Sinorhizobium meliloti: one gene and its partner. The protein of the gene in region 1 binds, or shares a complex with, the protein of each later gene. Links are inferred from orthologs where the notes say so. Each region holds a gene or a part of one and is shown in the gene's direction. Other genes may lie near its edges.

Region 1 (3,148 bases):
TGAAAAGCGCATGGTTACCTCTACTGCATGTCGCCCGAGCCCGTGCAGCGGCTTCGGGCAACGACATGCACGCAAACCTCCATATAAGCGGCATGGCCGAAGGAAGCCACAGGCAGCCTGCGCCTTGCCCGCTATTCACAGGCATGCGCTAAAGCCAAGGGGTAACGCTTGTCGGCCGGCGCGGCGCGGGTCGTTTGCCGTCAGCCGCCCAGGGAAGGCGCGCCCGCCGAAGCGGGCGCTGCGGCTTACTTCAGGAGGTCTTTGACCACCCCGGAGGCCTTGCCGAAGTCCATCTTGCCCGGATAGCGCTCTTTCAGGGCGTTCATGCACTTGCCCATGTCGCGCAGCCCGTGCGCACCGATTTCCGCGACGGTCTTGGCGCAGACTTCCTTGACCTTTTCCTCGGAAAGCTGCTCCGGCAGGAACTGGTTGATGATGGCGATTTCCTGCCGCTCCTGCTCGGCAAGCTCCGGCCGCCCGCCCTCGTCATAGACGCGGGCCGATTCCTCGCGCTGCTTGATCATCTTCGCAAGGATCTGCAGGATCTCGTCGTCGCCGACCGGGTCCTTGCCGTGGCCGCGATTGGCGATGTCGCGGTCCTTGATCGCGGCCTGGATGAGCCGGACGGTCGAGACGCGCCGGGTATCCTTGGCCTTGAGGGCTTCTTTCAGTGCATTGGCGAAATGCTCGCGCATGTCTTAACTCCATGTCGAAACCGACCCCAGGGCTTTATCTGCGGGGCCGGTTCGATGCGTTCTTTTGTCATCGTCTTAAACCAGTGCGGCAGGTACAATCAAACGTCTTTGGCAACCGATTGAATTATAAGGCATTTTATTTCCATACAATTCACAGCGGCTGGTTGACCTTGCCAGAGCCTTTGGCTATTTTCCGGCACCTGCACGTACATCGGCATGAACTTTCTCCCGCGGGGTTTCCGCGCGCCATGCCGCATGCGATCTGAAATGGCCCTGAACCGACCGGCTTTCAAGCCTCGCTTTCGGCCACAACGGGATAGAGACGATGACCGCGACACCCGCATGGACAATCCAGAAACCCACTGCCCTGCTCGTTCTGGCCGACGGCACGGTGATCGAAGGCAAGGGCATCGGCGCGACCGGGACGGTTCAGGCCGAGGTCTGTTTCAACACGGCGTTGACCGGTTACCAGGAAATCCTGACCGACCCCTCCTATCTCGGGCAGATCGTCACGTTCACCTTTCCGCATATCGGCAATATCGGCGCCAATGACGAGGACATCGAGGATCTGACGCCTGCCGCCCGCCACGGTGCCGTCGGCGTCATCTTCAAGGCCGACATCACCGAGCCTTCCAACTACCGCGCAGCCAAGCACCTCGACGCCTGGCTGAAGGCGCGCGGCATCATCGGGCTCTGCGGCATCGACACCCGGGCGCTGACGGCCTGGATCCGCGAAAACGGCATGCCTAACGCCGTCATCGCCCACGACCCGGCAGGCGTCTTCGACGTCGAGGCGCTGAAAGCCGAGGCAAAGGCCTGGAGCGGCCTCGAGGGCCTCGATCTCGCCAAGGTCGCCACTTCCGGCCAGTCCTACCGCTGGAACGAGAAGCCCTGGGTCTGGAACGAGGGCTACTCGACGCTGGGCGAGACCGACGCCGCTTATCACGTCGTGGCTCTCGACTACGGCGTCAAGCGCAACATCCTCCGCCTCTTCGCCGGCCTGAACTGCCGTGTCACCGTCGTCCCCGCCCAGACGAGCGCCGAGGAAGTCCTGGCGCTCAAGCCGGACGGCATCTTCCTGTCGAACGGCCCGGGCGACCCGGCCGCGACGGGCGAATATGCCGTGCCGGTCATCCAGGACCTTCTCAAGACGGATATCCCGGTCTTCGGCATATGCCTCGGCCACCAGATGCTGGCACTGGCGCTCGGTGCCAGGACCGAGAAGATGCACCAGGGACACCACGGCGCCAACCACCCGGTCAAGGACCACACCACCGGCAAGGTCGAGATCGTTTCGATGAACCACGGCTTCGCGGTCGATGCGAACTCGCTTCCGCAAGGTGTTGAACAGACTCACATCTCGCTCTTCGACGGCACCAATTGCGGCTTGCGCGTCGACGGCAGACCGGTCTTCTCCGTCCAGCATCACCCGGAAGCATCGCCAGGCCCGCAGGACAGCCATTATCTCTTCCGCCGCTTCCTGAATCTCATTCGCGAGAAGAAAGGCGAACCGGCACTCGCCGAGCGCTGAGTTGTTCTCAAGGCCCGCCTCGTGCGGGCCTTCCTGCATCAGCCGTCGACGAGACGCTCGGCGATGAAATCGACCGTTGCCCGCACGGAGGGAAGCTGCCCGCGCCGGTGCGGCATCAAGATCGTCGTCATCACCTTGCCGGCGGTCCACTCGGGAAGAATGCGGATAAGCGTGCCGCTTTCGATCTCCTGCTGACAAAGCTTGCCGGGCAAGGTGGTGATGCCGAGACCCGCGAGAGCTGCTTCTCGCAGGACGCGGGATTCGTCGGCCACGAAACGCGGCCTCGGCGAGACCGACACGGTCGACCCATCGGCGCGCTCCATCACCCAGCCTTCGGACGCCAGCGACGTGAGCAGTCCATCATGATGATCGAGATCCTCCGGGCGTTCGGGAGTGCCGTTCCCTTGCAAATAGAGCGGTGAGGCGACGATCAGCTTAGCCTGGAATCCGATGCGGCGCTGGACGAGGCCGGAATCCGGCAGCGGTGCGAAATGGTCTCGCACGGCAAGATCGAAGCCTTCCTGGATGACATCGACGAAGCGGTCCGTCGCATGCAGCGTCACGCGCAGCTTCGGATAGGCAAGTGCGAGCTGCGGCAAGAGCGGCGCCAGCGACAGCTGCGCGGTCGGCACCGAAGCCGTGATCCTCACCGTGCCGCTCGGTTCGGCAAGTCTGCCCCTGACGACATTCTCCGCCGCTTCCGCCTCGATCATCATCGCCGCCGCGTGGCGGTAAAAATCCTTGCCGGATTCGGTCACCGCGAAATGACGCGACGTGCGGTTGATCAACCGCACGCCGAGATCCTTTTCGAGTTCGGCCACGCGCTTGCTGAGCGTCGATTTCGGCAGGTTCAACGCGCGCGCGGCGGGCGCGAACCCCCCGTGGTCCACGACGTGAACGAAGAACGTGAAGTCGTTGAGAT
Region 2 (4,352 bases), 1.0 Mb from region 1 along the record:
ACCGCAACGGTCGACCCGTCGGCCGGCGACGTGGTCGAGGCGATCGCGGGTCCGGTGGGTCTCGTCCCCGGAGGTGTCGATGTCGTCATCGAGTGCGCCGGAGTCGCGGAAACGGTGAAGCAGTCGACGCGCCTCGCCAAGGCGGGCGGTACGGTCGTGATCCTCGGCGTGCTGCCGCAAGGAGAAAAGGTCGAAATCGAACCGTTCGACATTCTCTTCCGCGAGCTCCGCGTGCTTGGCTCCTTTATCAATCCCTTCGTCCACCGCCGCGCGGCCGACCTGGTTGCGACAGGCGCGATCGAGATCGACCGGATGATTTCACGGCGCATATCGCTCGATGAAGCACCTGATGTCATTTCAAATCCCGCCGCTGCCGGCGAGGTGAAGGTATTGGTGATCCCGTCCGCCGAGCGGGTGGCGCAGCAGTAGTGTTTCTATCGGAGAACCGTAGGTTCGAGAGGCGGAACAAATATCTTTGCTTTCTTGTCGATTCCCGAATTTTCGGGGTTCCGCTGGCGAAAACATTTGCCTATAAGCCGCTTCTAGCCTGAAAAGACCATCAATGCGCGACCCGGCCGGTGACCTCCCAACCTGGCCGGTTTTTCGCGCAGCTAGAAACGGATGATTGCCCATGCCGAAGCGCCAAGACATCAAATCGATCCTCATCATCGGCGCGGGGCCGATCGTCATCGGTCAGGCATGCGAATTCGACTACTCCGGCACCCAGGCGTGCAAGGCGTTGAAGGAGGAAGGCTACCGCGTCATCCTGGTCAACTCCAACCCGGCGACGATCATGACCGATCCGGGTCTGGCGGACGCGACCTATGTCGAACCGATCACGCCAGAGGTCGTCGCCAAGATCATCGCCAAGGAACGCCCCGACGCGCTGCTGCCGACCATGGGCGGACAGACGGCGCTCAACACGGCCCTGTCGCTGCGCCGCATGGGCGTGCTCGACCGCTACAATGTCGAGATGATCGGTGCGAAGCCCGAGGCGATCGACAAGGCGGAAGACCGCGCCCTGTTCCGCGAGGCCATGGCGCATATCGGCCTCGAGACGCCCAAGTCGCGTCTGGCGAACGCCACGGACATCAAGGACCACGACCGCAAGTCGCACGAGGCGGAGCGCTCAGCGCTCAAGGCGAAGCTTTCCGGTGACGAACTCGACAAGGCGCTGGACGAACTCGAAAACCAGTGGAACCTCGGCGAAGGCGATCGCAAGCAGCGCTATGTGAACCACGCCATGGCGATCGCCGCACAGGCGCTCGACGATGTGGGCCTCCCCGCGATCATCCGGCCGTCCTTCACGCTCGGCGGCACCGGGGGCGGCATCGCCTATAACCGTTCGGAGTTCTTCGAGATCGTCGGCAGCGGTCTCGACGCGTCGCCGACGACGGAAGTCCTGATCGAGGAATCGGTCCTCGGCTGGAAGGAATATGAAATGGAGGTCGTCCGCGACAAGGCGGACAACTGCATCATCATCTGCTCGATCGAGAACATCGATCCGATGGGCGTCCACACGGGCGATTCGATCACCGTTGCGCCGGCACTGACCTTGACCGACAAGGAATATCAGATCATGCGCAACGCCTCGATCGCGGTGCTGCGCGAGATCGGCGTCGAAACGGGCGGCTCGAACGTCCAGTTCGCCGTCAATCCCGAGAATGGCCGCCTCGTCGTCATCGAGATGAACCCGCGCGTCTCGCGCTCCTCCGCACTCGCATCGAAGGCCACCGGCTTCCCGATTGCCAAGATCGCCGCCAAGCTCGCAGTCGGCTATACGCTCGACGAACTCGAAAACGATATCACCGGCGGCGCGACGCCTGCATCCTTCGAGCCTTCGATCGACTACGTCGTCACCAAGATCCCGCGCTTCGCCTTCGAGAAATTCCCGGGAGCCGAGCCGACGCTCACGACCGCAATGAAGTCGGTGGGCGAAGTCATGGCGATCGGCCGGACCTTCGCCGAATCGCTGCAGAAGGCGCTGCGCGGTCTCGAGACCGGACTGACCGGACTTGACGAGATCGAGGTGCCTGATTTCGACGACAATGGCGACGGCCGCAATGCCATCCGCGCCGCGCTCGGCACGCCGACGCCGGACCGCCTGCGCATGGTCGCACAGGCGCTGCGTCTCGGCATGAGCGAAGCCGAAGTGCATGAAGCCTGCAAGATCGACCCCTGGTTCATTGCCCAGTTCAAGGCGATCGTCGACATGGAGGCGCGCATCCGCGAGCACGGCCTGCCCGCCGACGCCGAGAACCTGCGCATGCTGAAGGCAATGGGCTTCTCCGACGCCCGGCTTGCGACGCTTACCGGCAAGCGTCCGAAAGAGGTGGCCGAGCTCCGCAACGCACTGAACGTGCGCCCCGTCTACAAGCGCATCGACACCTGCGCGGCCGAGTTCGCATCGCCGACCGCTTACATGTATTCGACCTATGAGACGCCTTTCGTCGGTGCCGCCCGGTCGGAGGCGCAGGTTTCCGACCGGAAAAAGGTCGTCATCCTCGGCGGCGGCCCGAACCGGATCGGCCAGGGCATCGAATTCGACTACTGCTGCTGCCATGCCGCCTTCGCACTGAAGGACGCCGGCTACGAAGCGATCATGATCAACTGCAACCCGGAGACGGTTTCGACCGACTACGACACCTCCGACCGGCTCTATTTCGAGCCCCTGACGGCAGAGGATGTGATCGAGATCATGCGTGCCGAACAGGAAAACGGCACGTTGCATGGCGTCATTGTCCAGTTCGGCGGCCAGACTCCGCTGAAGCTTGCCGAAGCGCTGGAAAAGAACGGCATCCCGATCCTCGGCACCGCGCCGGACGCGATCGATCTCGCCGAGGACCGTGATCGCTTCCAGAAGCTCCTGATGAAGCTCGATCTCAACCAGCCGAACAACGGCATTGCCTACTCCGTCGAGCAGGCCCGCCTCGTTGCCGGCGAAATCGGCTTCCCGCTGGTCGTGCGCCCGTCCTATGTTCTCGGCGGCCGCGCCATGCAGATCATCCATTCGGAAAGCATGCTGCAGAGCTATTTGCTCGACACCGTTCCGGGGCTGGTTCCTGAAGATATCAAGCAGCGCTATCCGAACGACAAGACCGGCCAGATCAACACCTTGCTCGGCAAGAACCCGCTCCTCTTCGACAGCTACCTGACGAATGCGATCGAAGTGGACGTCGATTGCCTTTGTGACGGCAAGGATGTCTTCGTTTCGGGCATCATGGAGCATATCGAGGAGGCCGGCATCCACTCGGGCGACTCCGCCTGCTCGCTGCCGGTGCATTCGCTCGGCACGGACATGGTCGACGAACTGGAGCGTCAGACGGGGGCGCTCGCCAGAGCGCTGAACGTCGGCGGCCTGATGAACGTGCAGTTCGCCATCAAGGACGGCACCATCTATGTGCTCGAAGTAAACCCGCGCGCCTCACGCACCGTTCCCTTCGTCGCCAAGACGATCGGCGCGCCGATCGCCAAGATCGCCGCCCGCGTCATGGCCGGCGAAATGCTCGACGAGGCGATCGCCGCCTATGGCAAGAAGCCGAATCCGCGCAACCTGAAACATATCGCCGTCAAGGAGGCCGTCTTCCCCTTCGCCCGCTTCCCGGGCGTCGATACGCTGCTCGGCCCGGAAATGCGTTCGACCGGCGAGGTCATCGGGCTCGACACCGATTATGCGCTGGCCTTTGCCAAGTCGCAGCTCGGCGCCGGCGTCGACCTGCCGCGCGACGGAACGGTCTTCGTCTCGGTTCGCGACGAGGACAAGGAACGGGTGCTGCCCGCGATCCGCATTCTCTCCGACATCGGCTTCAAGGTCATGGCGACCGGCGGCACGGCGCGCTTCCTCGGCGAGCAGGGCATCGTTGCAACCAAGATCAACAAGGTCCTGGAAGGACGGCCACATGTCGAGGACGCCATCCGCAACCGGCAGGTCCAGCTCGTGATCAACACGACCGACGGCAACAAGGCGATCTCCGACTCGAAATCGCTTCGCCGCGCGACGCTGATGCAGAAGGTGCCCTATTACACCACGATGGCCGGCGCCGAGGCCGCGGCACTCGCCATCAAGGCACTGAAGGCGGGCAACCTCGAAGTGCGTCCGCTGCAGAGCTACTTCGAAACCTGACCATTGCGGATTTACGCTTGTGAACGCAGCCTGAATGTCCGATTCAGGCTGCGTTCCATTGCGGCATGGTTCCATGTCCCAACATGCGGAAACGGATCACCCGTGACGCGCGTGGTTGGGGCAACGACATGCAGCTATATTTCTTCGATCTCCATTGGGACGACGATTGTTTCACCGATGACGAGGGTATCCTTCACTTCGATGAGGGATCGGCGCTCTATTACGCCCA

What was found.
Region 2: the proteins of carA (region 1) and carB are in contact, whole or in part, in a solved structure (PDB 1KEE), measured with the Escherichia coli proteins. The link is inferred for Sinorhizobium meliloti from one-to-one orthologs.

What each region holds. Positions count from the first base shown.
Region 1 is NZ_JAGIOS010000001.1:2,462,749-2,465,896, reverse strand. Bases 292-3,123 are described here. They hold carA (glutamine-hydrolyzing carbamoyl-phosphate synthase small subunit), read left to right. Parts: upstream 292-1,020; coding sequence 1,021-2,226; downstream 2,227-3,123. Other genes in these bases: JOH52_RS11660 (LysR substrate-binding domain-containing protein), read right to left, coding at 2,265-3,123; JOH52_RS11670 (GatB/YqeY domain-containing protein), read right to left, coding at 292-695. Outside these bases: dnaG (DNA primase), read right to left, coding at 1-12; more of JOH52_RS11670, read right to left, coding at 246-291; more of JOH52_RS11660, read right to left, coding at 3,124-3,148. UniProt on the Escherichia coli protein: Small subunit of the glutamine-dependent carbamoyl phosphate synthetase (CPSase).
Region 2 is NZ_JAGIOS010000001.1:3,476,869-3,481,220, forward strand. The notes cover bases 288-4,323. They hold carB (carbamoyl-phosphate synthase large subunit), read left to right. Parts: upstream 288-631; coding sequence 632-4,123; downstream 4,124-4,323. Other genes in these bases: JOH52_RS16945 (zinc-dependent alcohol dehydrogenase family protein), read left to right, coding at 288-429; JOH52_RS16955 (DUF6894 family protein), read left to right, coding at 4,207-4,323. In the rest of the region: more of JOH52_RS16945, read left to right, coding at 1-287; more of JOH52_RS16955, read left to right, coding at 4,324-4,352. UniProt on the Escherichia coli protein: Large subunit of the glutamine-dependent carbamoyl phosphate synthetase (CPSase).